One region of the Synechococcus sp. CS-1326 genome, then DNA from elsewhere that is predicted to be linked to it. Evidence: riboswitches for the same ligand, from Rfam matches in the RefSeq annotation. Region 1 holds a riboswitch; the other holds the start of a gene.
What was found. Region 1 has a riboswitch for cobalamin ahead of KQ307_RS01230 (HupE/UreJ family protein). Riboswitches for the same ligand answer to the same signal wherever they lie in the genome.
Positions count from the first base shown of each region.

Region 1 (8,074 bases):
GCGGAATCTACCGGCCCCACCGTCGGCCCCACCGTCGGCCTCAGGCCTGGAGTCGCGCCAGGTCTTCCCAGAATCCCGGGTAGGACACCGCCGCCGCTTCGCTGCCGTGCAGCTCGGTGATCCCCGTGGCCACCTGGGCGGCCACGGCCAGGCTCATCGCCACCCGGTGGTCGGTTTCACTGTCGACGACAGCGCCATGCAGGCGGGTGCTCCCCTCGATTGTGAGGCCGTCGGCCGATTCAGCCAGCCTGGCCCCCATCGCCTTGAGCTGTCGCGCCATCACCGCCAGCCGGTCGGTTTCCTTCACCCGCAGCTCCGCGGCATCGGTCACCCTGCTGACCCCTTCAGCGCAACAGGCCGCCACCGCCAGCACGGGGATTTCATCGACAAGACGGGGGATCAGCTCACCGCCGATCGTGAAGGCCCGCAGTGGACCGTGGCGCACCCGCAGATCCCCCACCGGCTCGCCGGCCACCTCGCGAAGGTTGAGCTGCTCGATGCGGGCTCCCATCTGCTCCAGCACCTCCAGAATTCCGGTGCGGGTTGGATTCAGCCCGACATTCTCGACCGTGAGGTCGGCGCCGGGGGTGATGGCACCGGCCACCAGCCAGAACGCGGCGGAACTGATGTCGCCGGGGACCACCACCCGCTGGCCCCGCAGCACCCCACCTGGCTGAAGCGTCACCTGGCGGCCCAGCTCATCGCCGATGCTCAGATCAGCACCGAAGGCCCTGAGCATCCGCTCGCTGTGGTCGCGGGAGCGGGCCGGCTCGATCACGGTGGTGGCACCGCTGGCAGTGAGGGCGGCCAGCAGGATGGCCGATTTCACCTGGGCCGAGGCCACCGGTGTGCCGATCACGGCTCCATGCAGGGCCCGGCCGAGAACGGCCAGGGGGGCCAGGTTCCCGTCGTCGCGGCCGTGCACCTGGGCTGCCATCGCCGCCAGGGGCTGGACCACCCGTCCCATCGGCCTTCGCCGCAGCGACGCATCCCCACTGAGCACGAAGTGGCGGCCCTGGCGGCCGGCCAGCAGGCCCAGCATCAGCCGCATCGTGGTGCCGGAGTTGCCGCAGTCCAGAACGCAGTCGGGCTCCCGCAGTCCATCCAGTCCCACCCCCTGCACCCGCACCAGCTGGCCGGCCTCGATCGGACCGACGCCCACCCCCATCGCCCGCAGGCAGGCGGCGGTGCTGAGCGGATCCTCGGCGGGGAGCAAGCCGTCGATCTCGGTTTCACCGATAGCGATCGCACCGAACAGCAGGGCGCGGTGGGAGATCGACTTGTCGCCTGGAACCCGCACTTGGCCGCGCAGGCTGGCCGGATCCAGGGCCCCGAGCCGGCGGGGCTGGGAGGCAGCACTGCCGACTGCAACGGCCATGGGTGCGGCGCGAACGGAGCTGGAGCCTAAATCTCGGGCCCCTCGGAGCCGAACAACCGGTCGCCGGCATCGCCCAGTCCCGGCACAATCCGGAAGGCCTCGTCCAGGTCGGCATCGATGCAGGCGGTGTACACGGTGAGCTGGGGGAAGCGATCGGCCAGGGCCCTGAGGCCGGGGCTCGCGGCCAGGGCGGTGATCACCCGCAGCCTCTCGCCACGCACCCCGCGTTGGTCCAGCCGCTCCAGCACCTGAATCAGGCTGCCCGCCGTGGCCAGCATCGGATCGAACACCAGCACACCCACCTGATCGCCGATCGTGGCCGGCAGGGTGTCGAGGTAGCAGTGGGCCGCTCCGGTCGCTTCATCACGGCTTAATCCCACATGGGCCACCCGGCAGGTGGGCAGAACGGTCTGGGCTCCCTGCCAGAGGCCGAGACCGGCCCGCAGGATCGGCACGGCCAGCAGCGGCACGGCTGCATCCACCACGGTCCCTTCACAGGCCGCCAGCGGGGTCTGCACCGTGACGGGCCGCTGCGGCAGCCAGTCGCGGATCGCCTCGTAGGTGAGCCAGCGGCCCAGCTCGGCCATGGCGCTGGCGAACAGGGGCGGCGGGGTGGCCTGATCGCGGAGCACGGTGAGCCAGTGGGCGATCAGGGGATGGGGTGGCACCACCACCCGCAGGGACATGCTCATGCTGAATCGCGCCGCGGCGGGGCCTGCCATAGCTTGAGGGCCCAAGCTACGGCTGTGCCTGTGTTCTTCCCTTCCCGCCGGGGGGTGCCCCTTCTGGGTCTGCTGCTGGGGCTCGCCGTTCTGACCCTCGCGCTGGCTTCACCGGTGATTGCGCCGGCCTGGGCGATCACGGCACCGGAATTGCGCGGTCAGCGTTCCCTCCAGGATCTCCAGCCCGACATGCGGGGCCGCGATCTCAAGCAGCAGGAGTTTCTCAAGGCCAAGATGCAGGGTTTCGATCTCAGCGATGCCGACCTGCGTGGTGCCGTGTTCAATTCCAGCGACCTGCGGGAAACCAACCTCAGCGGCGCCAATCTCGAGGACGTGGTGGCCTTTGCCACCCGCTTCGATGGCGCCGACCTGAGTGGAGCCGTGCTGCGCAACGCCATGTTGATGCAGAGCCGCTTCACCGATGCCGTGATCGATGGCGCCGACTTCAGCGAAGCGGTGCTTGACCTTTCGCAACAGCGAGCCCTCTGCGCCAGGGCCAGCGGAGTGAACCCGAGCACCGGAGCTGCCACGGCTGAAAGCCTGGGTTGCGGGTAGATTCACGGCCCGGTTCCCCTTGAGATCAGCCTGGGGAGGCAAGGGGGAAAGTCCGGTGCGAATCCGGCGCTGTCCCGCAGCTGTGAAGATCCGAACGCCGGTGCCAACCGGTTTGAGGATCCAGTCAGAACACCCGCCGGATCGCACCATCAAACCCGGCGCGGACCGGTACCCACCGAATGAATCATCGAATCCGGGTCGCTGCTGCGGCCCCGGCTGTTCTGCTGTTGCTGGGTGTGCCGTTGCTGGCGGCCCCGGCCTCGGCCCACCATCTGATGGAGTTGTTTCAGATCGAAGCGAGCCCCCTGGGCGGCTTTCTCAGCGGTCTGGGTCACCCCCTGCTCGGCCCCGACCATCTACTTTTTCTGCTTTGTCTGGGCCTGGTGGGGCTTCAGCAACCGGGCCGCTGGCTGATCGGGCTGCTGGCCGTCGGGCTTGGCGCCAGTGGCGTCGGCCTGCTGCTGCCCACCCTGCCGGGTGCTGAACTGCTGGTGGCCCTCTCCCTGGTGGCTCTCGGCCTGGTGGTGATCGGCCGCTGGCCCCGCTGGGTGCTGCTGCCGGCGATCGCCCTGCATGGCTACGTGCTAAGCGACGCGGTGATCGGCTGGGAAGCCGGTGCGATCGGCTTCTACCTGCTGGGTCTGCTGATCAGCCAGGCCACCCTGCTGCTGGCGGCGGTTGCGCTGATCCGCCCCTGGGCCGGCCGGCTCAGCCCCACCAATCTCAAGCTGGTGGCAGGCATGCTGATCGGCATCGGTGCCACATTCGCCTGGACCGGCCTGGTGCCCTGAGATGGAAACCACCAACCAGCGGCGCCTACCGGTCACCGTGGTGACGGGCTTCCTCGGTGCCGGCAAGACCACTCTGCTGCGTCATCTGCTGCTCCACAGCGGCCTGCGTCTGGCGGTGATCGTCAATGAGTTCGGCGAAGTGGGGATCGACGGCAGCCTCCTGGGTGCCTGCGGCTTCTGTCCGGAGGAGGAACTCGGCGACCGACTGGTCGAGCTGGCCAACGGCTGCCTCTGCTGCACCGTCCAGGACGATTTCCTGCCGACGATGCAGACCCTGCTGGAAGCCTCCGACAGGCTCGACGGGATCGTGGTGGAGACCAGTGGACTGGCCCTGCCTGAGCCCCTGGTGCAGGCCTTCAGCTGGCCCGGGATCCGCACCCGCACCCGCGTCAATGGGGTGGTGGCGATGGTGGATGGCGAAGCGGTGGCCCAGGGAAGTGTGGTGGGGAATCCCGCCGCCCTGGAGAGGCAACGGGCCGCTGACCCCAGCCTCGACCATTTCGACGACCTGGAGGAGCTGTTCGATGAGCAGCTCGAAGCCGCCGACCTGGTGCTGGTCAGTCGCTCCGAGCAGCTCGATGCCGACCAGTGGGAACGCGTGCGCGCGCGCGTCGAGCGGGCCTGCCGGAGCGGAACCCAGCTGCTGCCGATCGAGAACGGCCGGATTTCCCCGGCCCTGTTGTTTGGCCTGCAGCGGGATGAATCGGCAGGCGAGGCCCATCACCACGAGGCCCATGAACACGATCACAGCCACGTGCCGATGCAGTCGCTGGCACTGCGGCTGACTGGAGACTTTGATCGACAGCGGCTCGAAGCGGTGCTGCGCGAGCAGATCGAGCAGCAGGCGATCCTGCGACTCAAAGGCTGGCTGCAGCAGCCCGGTAAGCGCCGACCACTCCAGATCCAGGCCGTGGGACCGCGCCTGGACTGCTGGTACGAGGACCACCGGGAGCCCGTGGAGGCTTCCAGCGGCGTCCCGGCGCTGGGCCTGGAGCTGGTGGCCCTGGGCCTGAAGCTCGATTCAGCCGTACTGGAGGCGGCCCTGTCCCACGCGGCGGTTCAGTCGAGTGGGATCTGACCAAGGGCGCAGACCGTTCCCCAGCAAAGGGCCTGGTCCTTGCTCCAGTGGCTGGAAACGGGGCCCCATGGGCCCCTTGATTTCTGCTGCATTTCAACCTTGCCGCTGCCGTCATGGCGAAAGTCGAGCCGCTGGCCGCCCAGCTCCAGGCTCCAGCGCTCGCCGATCGCCTCGATCCGCATCACACAGGCCTGCCAGGGTCCCTGCTCACGCCGGCAGCGGAGCTCCAGCCGTTGCGGCTCGCTCAACGCCGCTGGCAGTGCTGCCAGGCCAAGCCCGAGCCATAGCAGCAGGATCGATGGGCGAACCGTCGCCGCAGACATTGGCCGCGCCTCCGCGCACCCACCTGTTCAAGCTGATCCTGCGACGGCTGCGGGGGGAGAGTGAGCTGGCAAGATTTAACAAACAACCCACCCACGCAGTGCCCAGCTACCAAGCCCGCGTTCTGGTCAGCCTGAGGCCCTCGGTGCTGGATCCGGCCGGCGAGGCCAGCCGTGCCGCCGCCACCCGCCTGGGGGTGGAGGGCATCACCAGCCTGCGGATCGGCAAGGCCATCCTCGTGGAGATCGAGGCTCCGGATGCCGCCGCAGCTGAAGCGCGGTTGTCCTTGCTCAGCGAGCGTCTGCTGGCCAATCCGGTGATCGAGAACTGGTCCCTGGAGTGGCTGGAGCCCAGCATCGCCACCGTTTCGCCATGACGATCGGCATCGCCGTCTTCCCCGGTTCCAATTGCGATCGGGATGTGCAGTGGGCGGCCGAAGGCTGCCTGGGAATCCCCACCCGTTTCCTCTGGCATGAGGAGCGGGATCTGCGCGGCCTCGATGCCGTGGTGCTGCCCGGTGGGTTCAGCTACGGCGATTACCTGCGCTGCGGCGCCCTCGCCCGTTTTGCTCCCCTGCTGGAGGAGGTGGTGGCCTTCGTGGCCCGCGGCGGCCCGGTGCTTGGAATCTGCAACGGTTTTCAGGTTCTCACTGAAATCGGCCTGCTGCCCGGGGCGCTCACCCGCAACCAGCAGCTTCATTTTCTGTGTGAACCGGCGGAGCTCACGGTTCAGCCGGGCTCCTGCCGCTGGCTGCAGGGCTATGGGGCCGGTGAAACGATCAGCCTGCCGATCGCCCACGGCGAAGGCCGCTATCAGGTGGACGACGCCACCCTGGCCCGGCTGGAGCAGGAGGGACAGGTGGCCCTGCGTTACCGCCGCAACCCGAATGGTTCGGTGGGTGATGTGGCCGGCTTGAGCAACGCCGCGGGCAATGTGCTGGGGCTGATGCCCCATCCGGAGCGGGCCTGTGATCCGGTCACCGGCGGCCTGGACGGCCGCCGGCTGCTGGCCAGCCTGCTGGGCTGAGCTCAGCCCAGGGCGGCGAAGAACTCCTTGCTTCCCACCGGATCGGGCTTCATGGTCTGCTCGCCCGGCGTCCAGTTGGCGGGGCACACTTCATCGGGGTGGGCCAGAACGTACTGGAAGGCCTGCAGGACCCGCAGGGTTTCATCGACGTTGCGACCGACCGAGAGGTTGTTGATCGTGGCGTGCTGAACGATTCCCTCGGGATCGATGATGAACAGGCCGCGCAGGGCCACGCCGGCCTCCGGATCGAGCACGTTGTAGTCGGCAGCGATCGTTTTCTTGAGATCCGCCACCAGGGGATAGGCGATCTCACCGAGACCGCCCTGGTTGCGATCGGTCTGGATCCAGGCGAGGTGAGAGAACTGGCTGTCGACGGACACCCCGAGGATTTCGGTGTTGAGGCTGCTGAAATCGGCGTAGCGATCGCTGAAGGCGGTGATTTCGGTTGGGCAGACGAAGGTGAAATCAAGGGGATAGAAGAACAGCACCACGTATTTGCCGCGGTACTGGGACAGGGTCACCTCCTTGAATTCCTGATCCACCACGGCGGTGGCGGTGAAATCCGGGGCCGGCTGACCAACGCGAAGGGAAGCGCTGACGGTCATAGCGTTGTGAAAAGGGAAGGGAAGACAGCTGGAAAGGCAGGCCGAACTCGGACCGACTACCACTTGCAGCTGATCACAAGTTATCACGGATTTCAGCCGGAGGCGGCCCCCTTAAGCTCGGAGCCATCCAGTTCAACCCCGCTCCATGCCCTGGGATCCAGCCATCCTGCGCAAGTTCAACACCACCGGCCATTTCCGCCTGCTCAACCAGTTGCGCGCCGAGATCAAGGCCCACCCTCTGCCCCGCCAGAAGGGTGTTCCCCAGGACCAGAGCGGCGGCCTCGGTGGGCTCGGCACCGGCCCGATCGAACTGCGTCCCCAGCCGATGGGCTACGTCCGCTCGCGGCGCTCGGGGAGCTACGGATCCTCCTCCAGCTCCCAGTCGGCCGGCTTCAGCCCCTCGCTCGACAACAGCGCCGAAGGAGCGTCGATGAGTTTCCGGGATCGACTCAACGCCATCGAGATGCGTTGATGCCACCGCTGTCGGGGCAGCCAGCATGACCCTCCGCAAGACAGCCTCGATCGGCCTGTTGGCCATGGTGCCGATCTCGGTGGCGGCTGATCGGCTCCACTGGGGAGACGTCTCGGTTTTCGTCACCGCGGCGATCGGCATCATTCCACTGGCCATCTGGCTGAGTACCGCCACGGAGGAGTTGTCGCTGTCCCTGGGGCCCTCGCTCGGAGCCCTGCTCAGTGCTGTGTTCAGCAACGCCACCGAACTGATCATCGCGATCGTGGCGCTGAGGGCCGGCCTTGTCGACATCGTCAAGGCGAGCATCACCGGCACGGTGATGGCCAACCTGTTGCTGGCGCTTGGTCTCTCGATGCTGGTGGGTGGGATCGGACGCCGCGAACAGCAGTTCCATCCGGTGGTGGCCCGGGTGAACGGTTCGGCGATGACCCTGGCCCTGCTGGCGATCCTGATCCCGAGCCTCTCGGTGCTGGCGGCCCGCCATTCCGTGGCCAGCACCCAGAGCTTCACCACCTTCGTGGCCTGGGTGCTTCTGGTGGTCTACGGCCTCACCCTGCTTTTCTCACTCGGTACCCATCGCTCGCTCTACGCGGTGGCCGAGGCAGATCTCGCCGACGACAACGGAGCGGCCCCGGGTCACAAGCCAGCTGCCCTTCCCTGGCTGCTGGTGTTGCTGGCTGCCACGGCGGCGCTTGCCTACGAATCGGAGCTGTTCGTCGGGGTTGTGGAATCGGTGACCGAGGGGTTTGGACTATCCGGGCTGTTCACCGGCGTGGTGCTGTTGCCGCTGCTGGGTGGCATGGCGGAATACATCACCGCCATTTCCCTGGCCCGCAAGGACAAGATGGATCTGGCGGTTTCCGTGGTGCTCGGCTCCACCCTGCTGGTGGCCCTGCTGGTGGTGCCGGTGCTGGTGCTGATCGGGCCGCTGCTGGGCCACCCGCTGGATCTCAGCTTTGATGTTTACGAACTGGTGGCGGTGATCACCGCGGTGGTGATCAGCAACCTGGTCACCCTCGACGGCCGCTCCGACTGGCTGGAGGGCGTTCTGTTGCTGGCGGCCTACCTGATCGTGGCCACCGGCTTTTACTTTCAGTAGGAGAATTTCAGTTGGAGACTTTCATTG
Region 1 is NZ_JAHLYV010000005.1:19,509-27,582, forward strand. Features, by position in the region: gene aroA (3-phosphoshikimate 1-carboxyvinyltransferase) at 41-1,378, opposite strand; gene upp (uracil phosphoribosyltransferase) at 1,405-2,070, opposite strand; gene KQ307_RS01225 (pentapeptide repeat-containing protein) at 2,104-2,655, shown strand; cobalamin riboswitch at 2,649-2,811, shown strand; gene KQ307_RS01230 (HupE/UreJ family protein) at 2,835-3,446, shown strand; gene cobW (cobalamin biosynthesis protein CobW) at 3,448-4,524, shown strand; gene KQ307_RS01240 (hypothetical protein) at 4,506-4,847, opposite strand; gene purS (phosphoribosylformylglycinamidine synthase subunit PurS) at 4,946-5,221, shown strand; gene purQ (phosphoribosylformylglycinamidine synthase subunit PurQ) at 5,218-5,871, shown strand; gene KQ307_RS01255 (peroxiredoxin) at 5,874-6,476, opposite strand; gene KQ307_RS01260 (hypothetical protein) at 6,622-6,948, shown strand; gene cax (calcium/proton exchanger) at 6,974-8,047, shown strand.

Region 2 (8,074 bases), on a different contig from region 1:
GCGCGAGGCGCGGGCCGAACTGAACGCGCTGCCGCTGGCCGCCGAGTTGTGGCGGGAGTGAGGGCCGCCTTCGTTTCTATGCAGCTCACCCCAGCGTCCGCAGGATGCTCTTCATCATCAACACCAAGTGCAACGGTTGGTGAAGGCCAACAGCCTCACGCTGCAGCCACAAACAGGTGTGGTGAAGGGCATCGGTGAAGTAGAGCCCATGGCGTACGCCGGCCAAGGTGAAACCTAACCGCGCCTCCGCTTTCCTGAGTGCCGAAATGCTGGGGAGTGGGAGGGGATGAGATTGGATGCCATCGCCCCTTTACAACGTAGCTTCGATTGGCCATCGGCGTAGAAGGTAGTGCTCCAATCGTGTATTCAAATGGGGCAAAGGGTTCCCACGAGCGAGGTATGGCAAGGGGACCTGGACTCGTTACAGGGAGGTCTAGGACAATTGGCAAGCTTCATTGTATTGAGGGCAGAAACCGCTGGCCTCGTAATCCATCGCTTTGGGCTACAAGCTTCAACGGGCATTTTCCCAAGTTCGTATGTTATCTCTATCACTCGACTGGCATTCTGAGTTTCGCTTCAGGCTAAGATGTTCCGACTCTGACAGAAGCGATGTACATTCTTTCGTGCCATCAGCCCTTCCCTTGCCCCCTCAGAACAGCAACGCATCGCTGCCTGCCTGAGCAGCCTCAACCATCTGATTCACCGCCGAAACTAAAAGTTCGAAGCCCTCAAGATTCACAAGAAGGGCTTGATGCAACAGCTTTTGCCAACTCTGGAAGAGATGTCAGCATGAATGGCCTGATTCTCTACACCACTGAAGACGGTACCAGCCGCATCCAACGATGCGCCAAAGGCCAGACGGGGTGGCTCCCACAGCGCGAGATGGCGGAACTCTTTGCTGTGAGCTCGGACAACGTAGGCCTGCACCTTAAGAACATCTATGCGGAAGCTGAACTGACCCGCGAGACAACTACCGAGGATTCCTCGGTAGTTCAACCCGAAGGGGCCAGGGAAGTTCAGCGACCGCTCATCCTTTACAACCTCGATGCCATGCCCCCCGCCCGCCCCGGCGTTTACAGCGGCGAAGCCAATCCCTTTGGCTGCCACCTGCCCGCCCAGCTGCAGCAGCAGCTTTTCCCGTTATCGGAAGAAGTGGAAGCATGAGCAAGAAGATCATCATCATCGCTGAACCGAACGGCGCAGGAAAAACGACCTTTGCTCGTTCCTTTCTCCCGCAGGAGGCGCAGTGCCCGCGCTTCATCAATGCAGACCTGATCGCGGCCGGGCTTTCACCCTTCTCCCCTGAGAGTGCAGCGCTCAAGGCGGGGCGGTTGATGCTGGCAGAAATCGCCGACTGCGTCCGCAACGGTGAGAGTTTTGCCTTTGCGACCACGCTTTCCGGTCTGAGTGAACTGGAAAGGGCCTACAAGCCCGCCGTTGATGCCTGGGCCATCTATGACAGTGTCGGCGAAAGCCCGGCGCTGCTCGAATGGGGTGAAAGTAAATGACCATGAGAAACATTCAGGAAGCCAACGATCCCGATCTGCGTGCCTCCGTTGCCGCCATGAAGCGCGCCGCAGAGGCAGCCCGCCAGACGGCCATCCAGACGGGCACGAATCTCGTCATCGTCAAAGACGGCAAGCTCACCCGTATCCCCGCCGAAGCGCTGCGTGAGGCGGCCCGCTAGAAGGGCCGACAACCGACATGACCCCCGCCCGCCCCTTCGCCCTGCGCCTGTTCATGCCCTCCGGCCAGCCTGAGGGCATGCGCATCGTGGAGAAAACGAACTGGAGCGGCATCGGCTTCGTGGAGGAGTTGCTGCTCTGTTGCCCGGTGCTGGGGTTTCGCGCCTTCGAGCAGGCATCGGGTAAGCCGTCAGCCTCCAGCAGCAGGCTTTTTCACCTCAAGGGTCCAGACGCTTCCGGTCAGGGCTTTGAATCACCCGGTGGCTTCACGGTGCTCGCTGGCGCCAAGGCCCGCCGCGACTTCGCCGATTCCACCATGCCCGCCATGGAACCATCCACTTGGTGCCGATGATCGAAACCGAGGTGCAGATGCAGCGGCAGGGTGAGATCCGTTCCTTCCGTGGCCAGCTGCATTGAGACGGCGACCTGGAAGCCCAGCGGCTCGATCAGCCCGATGCTCCGGGGTGATCGTCGTTGATTCATCGGTCTGGATCGACTTCTTCAACGGGGTCAGCACTCCTGAAGTGGAGCATCTGGGTCTGGAGTCTGCGACCTAAGCCGTGGGAGCTCCCATCCAGCCCATTGGCGCGAAGCCGCCCGGGCGCGACTCAGCGCGCCAGCAGGCCGATCGGCCCGAGCACCAGGAAGCCGCCGAACAGGGCCAGCAGCAGGGCCAGCTTGGTGGTCCAGTGGGCCGGCAGGCGCCTGAGCACCAGGTAGGTGCCTCCGCTCACCAGCAGGGAGCCGGCGAAGGCCCCCAGCCACCAGCTCGCCGCTGCCATTCCGGCGGGGGCTTCCTGGCCGTGGAGCATGGCGTGCACGGCGACGGCACCGGCGATCAGGGTGCCGCAGAAGCCAAGGGCCGGGGCAGCTCCGGAGCGGTGGCTGCGCAGCACCAGCACCGCCACGGCTGAAATCGCCAGGGCGGCGATCACCTCAGCGGCAGGCAGGCCGCCGCCCATCGCCCCGAAGATGCCGCCGCCGATGGCGCCGGCCAGGGCCCAGAGCAACAGCTGGCCGGAGATGTAGGAGGCGGCGGCGCCCACCCCGATCAGCAGGAGCAGGTGATCGGTGCCCAGCAGGGGATGCAGGAAGCCGGAGCTGAGGCCGCCATGGGCGATGCCGTGGGCCTGGGCCGGCTGGCCTGCCAGGACGATCGCCAGGGCCGAGAGGCAGAGGATCGGAGCCAGGCTGCGGCTGGCGGAAGTGGGGCTGGAAATCATCGAATGACCCGGTCCACGCCGGGATTGAAGGGAACAGGAAACGGCGAGCGTTCTGACTGAGGAGCGCGGACCCGGAGGGGCGCTCAATCACAGCTGCGGGACAGCGCCGGACTCGGTTCCTGGCTGAACCAGGTTCCCCACCGGACTTTCCTCGTTGCCTTTCGGGAGTGACCACCGAAAACCGATCCCAGCCATTCTGCGCTGAAACCGGCACGCTGCCCGGTTGTGTCGTAATGGTCAGACCACAGCGGCGCTCAGGCCAGTCGCAGTCCCTCGATCCCCTGCCAGGCGAGATAGGCGGCGAGCGCCAGGCTCAGGCCGCCCACCACCAGTTCGCCGCGGGCATAGAGGGCCTGCTTGCCCCGTTGCAGCAACGGCAGCATGCTCTGCCGCGCCAGGGCCACGGCCAGGAATGGCAACAGCAGCAGTAGACTGGCCGCCAGCGTGAAGGCGCCGGCCAGCAGCAGTTCCTGAGCCCGATCCAGGTCGGCGGCGAGCAGGGCCGAGGCCCCCTTGGCCAGCAGGAACAGGTCGTCGGGGCTGATCACTTCGATCGCGGCGCTGACCCCGATCAGCAGCGGCAGGGGCAGGGCGCAGAAGCGATCCAGCTGGCGGATCCAGCCGGCCGGTTCACTGCCTGCCGCCTTGGTGGGCAGCAGATCGCGGATGCCCAGGGCCAGCAGGGCGCCGGCGCCCATCAGATCCAGGCCGGTGCGGTGGCTGCTGCCCTGCTCCATGCTCAGCAGCAGGCCGTGGCCCACGGTGAGCAGCAGCGTCACCATCACGGCGATCGTCGCCATCCAGCTGAGCACGAACAGGCCGCCGCGGCGCAGGGGATTCGGCCCCAGCAGCAGCAGCAGCAGCAGGCCGATGTGGATCGGGCTGAGGCTGATGCCACTGCCATAGGCCAGCAGTTCAGCCCAGAGGCGGGGATCGCTCATGCCGCCGGCCCGCTGGTCGGGGCATTCCAGCGCAGCACCACCCGCCGGTCCCGCTCGTGGCCCAGCACGCTGACCGTGCCGGTGTTCAGGGCCAGCAGGCCGCCTCCCCTGGCGCCGAGACCCAGCCAGCTGCCCCCCAGGGCTCTGAGGATGTGCCCATGGGCGAACAGGGCCACCCGGCCGTTCTCCGCCAGGGCCAGGGCCTGCTCGATCACCTGCTGGCAGCGGTGCTCCACCTGCTCGATGCTCTCTCCGCCCTCGCAGCCGTGGGTCCAGACGGTCCAGCCGGGGACCTCCTGGCGGATCTCCGGGGTGGTCAGGCCCTCGTAGGCGCCGTAATCCCATTCCCGCAGCTCCTCGCAGAGGCTGGCGCTCTGGGCCAGCCCTGCCAGCTCGCAGGTCTGGCGGGCCCGTTGCAGCGGACTGCAGAGCACCGCCGCGAAGCGAAGCTCCGCCAGCAGGGGTGCCAGGGCCCTCGCCTCAGCTTCCCCTTCCGGCAGCAGGGCCAGGTCGGTGTTGCCGGTGTGGCGGCCATCGCGGGCCCAGGCGGTGGCGCCGTGCCGCAGCAACCAGAGTTCCGGGGCTGGATTCGAGGACGTCACGGTGGGTGGGCTGGTTTACCGGTTGGATTGAACCATCACACGGCCGCGGCTGGGGTCAGCGGCCGCACCCGGGCGGCGGCGTCGCGCAGGCGACAGCAGATCTGCGGGCAGCCACTCCAGTGCAGGTGCAGCCAGCTGGCGTGCAGGCCGGGCCGGCTCCAGCCTTCCGGCCGGCTCGGCCAGCCCCAGCCTTCGAGCTGCCAGAGCGGCCCGCCGGGCGGGGCTGTGGCTGCCGCCGGCAGCGGTTCCAGCTCCCAGCGATGAAATTCATGGCCGCAGACGGTTTCGCCCCGCCGCACCACCAGCCCGTCCGCCAGGGCCGTGGCCTGCCGATAGCCCAGCTGCAGGGCGCCGCGCCGCGCTGAGAACGGCAGCAGACCCGCCATCCGATGGGACACCCCGCTGCCATCCTCCAGCTCCTGGCCCAGCAGCAGCAGCCCGCCGCACTCGGCGTAGATCGGCAGGCCTGCCCCGGCGGCGCGGCGCAGGTCCGCCAGGCTGCGTTTGCTGGCGGCCAGGGCGGCGGCATGGAGCTCCGGAAATCCTCCCGGCAGGATCACCCCCTGACTGCCGGCGGGAAGCGGTTCGTCGGCCAGCGGTTGCCACGGCTGCACGCTCACGCCCAGGCCTTCGAGCAGGGCGCTGGCTTCCGGGTAGCGGAAGTGGAAGGCGGCGTCACTGGCGATCGCCAGGGTGACCAGAGCCGTCGGCCCGGGCCCGGGGCGATCGCCAGCCAGGCACCAGCGGATCGGATCGGGGCTGCCCGCCCCTGGCGGCGGCGGCGGCGCCAGCAGGGGCATCAGCGCCTCCAGGTCGAGGTGACGTTCGGCCAGGGCCGCCCACTCCTCCAGGCAGCGGCCCAGGTCTTCGAGTTCATGGGCTGGCAGCAGGCCCAGGTGACGGGAGGGCAGGCTGAGGCTCGGGTGACGCGGCAGCACACCCAGCAGCGGCATGGCGATGGCGGCCAGGGCCTCACTGAGCAGGGCCTGGTGCCGCTCGGTGCTCACCCCGTTCAGCACAACACCGGCCAGCTCCAGGCCGGGTTGATGATCCCGGAAACCCCGCACCAGCGCCGCCACCGAACCGGCCTGGCGGCTGGCCTCCACCACCAGCACCACCGGCAGCCCCAGCAGCTGGGCCAGTTCCGCCGAGCTGCCGGCCAGGCCCGGCCCCCGGCCGTCGAACAGCCCCATCACCCCCTCCACCAGGCAGTGGTCGGCCTGGCTCCCCCACCAGGGGAAGCTGCGCCGCACCCAGCCCTCGCCGCAGAGCAGGGCATCGAGGTTGCGGCAGGGCCTGCCGCTGGTCCGGCTCAGCAGCTGGGGATCGAGATAATCCGGCCCCACCTTGAAGGTCTGGATCGTTTCGCCACGCCGGCGCACCAGGGCGGCAAGGCAGAGGCTGAGCAGGGTCTTGCCGCTGCCGCTGCAGGGTGCCGCAATCAAACAGGCCATGCCGACGCGTCCCTTCCCTGCCCGGTCAGTGCGGCAGCAGCCTGGCCGCCATCGGCGCGGCCGCCGCCAGCAGGGGGCTGGTGGTGTCGTGGCCGCCGGCCAGCAGGCGGGCCATCTCCATCTCCTCGCTTTCGTTGGAGATGCTCACCACCTCCTCGGCCAGCTCCATCGTGGCCACCCCGCCGGCCTCCAGCCGCATGCAGCCGCCCGATTCGGAGCAGAGGATCACGCAGAGCGGCTTGCGGCCTTCCGGGCAACAGATCAGGCGCAGGCCCACCAGGGCGCCGGGATGGCTCTTGGGAACCCCCACCGGCACCGACATCAGCCGGAACTGGACGATCTGGCCGTCGCTGCGCTGGAACTCGGCGCCGATTCCCGCCTCGGTGCCATTGGCCGGGATGCGGTAGCTGTTCTGCAGGTGCCAGCCGAGCCGGTCGGCGATCCAGGCCGCCAGCAGCAGGCCCTGCACCGGGTGATCTCCCTCCACGTCGATGTCGAGCTGCACCACGTGGGTGAGGGCATCGCGGCGGCCGGGCGGATCGAACACCATCGCCAGCGATTCGGTCCAGCTGCGCTGCCGCAACCAGTTGAGGTCGTTCACCGCCTGGTCGCTGGCGATGCGCTCCACCAGCACATCAAGGCAGCGGCGCGGGTCGCCGATCGAGCTGTCCAGCACCAGCCGCCGCGAGGGCAGGGCCAGGGCGGCGAGCAGGTCGGGGGATTCATCCAGGGAGCCGTTCCACCACACCCAGCAGGGCAGGTCGTCCGCCACCAGCGGATTGAGCATGGCGAGCCCCTGCTCGATCGCGCCCTTGCCGCCCCGCAGCACCACCACGTCGCCGCAGGCCGGCGCGCTGCCGCTGCGTTCCTCCGGCAGCGGGCAGTAGGCGGCCACCAGCGTTTCCAGGGGGTGGTCCTCGCGCAGGGTGGGGGCCAGGGTGATCAGCCGCCGGGGTCGATGGGCGCTGATCGCCTGATCAACGAACTGTCCGCGCAGGTCTTCGGCGGTGTGGCTGCCCGGTTGCTGGCCCAGGGCCCAGGCCAGCTCCGGTGCCATCGGAGCCGTGCAGAGCGGCAGGCCGCATTCCGCCGTGGCGGTACGGGCGGCATCGAAGAGATCCTCGTTGAGCAGGCCGCTGATCGGGCCGTCGATGTGACCGGTGCGGATCAGCTGCTGCTGCAGCCAGGAGGGTTCCCACACCACCAGCGTGAAGGTGGAGGCTCCGGTCGAAGCCTCCAGATCCTTTTCCCAGAGGCGATCCAGATAACCGGACACCTCGTTGGGAGAGAGGGCGAGGGGAGCCTGAAGCGTGAGCTGGGGGGACATCGGGACGGGCGTCGTGAAGGGCGAAGACGAAAAGGCGGGACGGTGGGCTGGACCGGGAGCGGGGCTGGAGGCGCGGCAGAGGGCAGTGGATCAGGGGCGGCGCCACATCAGCCCGTCATTGGCCAGGAGGCTGTCGGCGGCTCCGGGGCCCCAGGTTCTGGCCTCGTAGGGCTGCACCGGCAGTTGCCAGGGGCTGTCCTCGATCAGCTCCAGCAGCGGCGTGTAGAGCCGCCAGGCCGCCTCCACCTCGTCGGCCCGGGTGTAGAGGGTGGGATCCCCCAGCATGGCGTCGGCCAGCAGGCGAACGTAACCCTCGTCGGAGGGTTCACCGAACGATTCGTCGTAGGAGAAGTGCATGTCCACCGGCCGGCTGCGCATGCCGGAGCCCGGAGCCTTCACATCGAAGACGAAGCCGGCCCCTTCATCGGGCTGGATCCGCAGGATCAGCTGGTTGGCGGTGGGGCTGCCACCGGCCGCGTCGAACAGATGCACCGGCGCCTCCCGGAAGGTGAGCACCACCTCGGAGAGCCGCTTCGGCAGCCGCTTGCCGGTGCGCAGGTAGAAGGGCACCCCCTGCCAGCGCCAGTTGTCGATGAACAGCTTCATCGCCAGATAGGTTTCCGTGGTGCTGTTCGGGTTGACCCCAGGCTCCTCCCGGTAGCCCCGCAGCGGGTCGCTGATGCTGCCCCCGGCCGCGTACTGTCCGCGCACACAGCATTTCCACGGCTCCTCCTCATTGGCCAGCCGGGCCGCCTGCAGCACCTTCGCCTTCTCGTTGCGGATCGCTTCGGGATCGAAGCGGCCCGGCGCCTCCATGGTGGTGAGCGCCAGCATCTGGGTGA
Region 2 is NZ_JAHLYV010000011.1:103,604-111,677, forward strand. Features, by position in the region: gene KQ307_RS03420 (M48 family metallopeptidase) at 1-61, shown strand, start outside; gene KQ307_RS03425 (hypothetical protein) at 790-1,164, shown strand; gene KQ307_RS03430 (hypothetical protein) at 1,161-1,508, shown strand; gene KQ307_RS03435 (hypothetical protein) at 1,511-1,687, shown strand; gene KQ307_RS03440 (hypothetical protein) at 1,705-2,037, shown strand; gene KQ307_RS03445 (HupE/UreJ family protein) at 2,294-2,908, opposite strand; cobalamin riboswitch at 2,933-3,109, opposite strand; gene KQ307_RS03450 (GAP family protein) at 3,163-3,849, opposite strand; gene KQ307_RS03455 (histidine phosphatase family protein) at 3,846-4,451, opposite strand; gene KQ307_RS03460 (cobyrinate a,c-diamide synthase) at 4,487-5,905, opposite strand; gene KQ307_RS03465 (glucose-6-phosphate dehydrogenase assembly protein OpcA) at 5,931-7,232, opposite strand; gene zwf (glucose-6-phosphate dehydrogenase) at 7,323-8,074, opposite strand, start outside.
Region 2: it holds a riboswitch for cobalamin, as region 1 does, so the genes downstream of both, KQ307_RS03445 (HupE/UreJ family protein) here and KQ307_RS01230 (HupE/UreJ family protein) in region 1, are expected to answer to the same signal.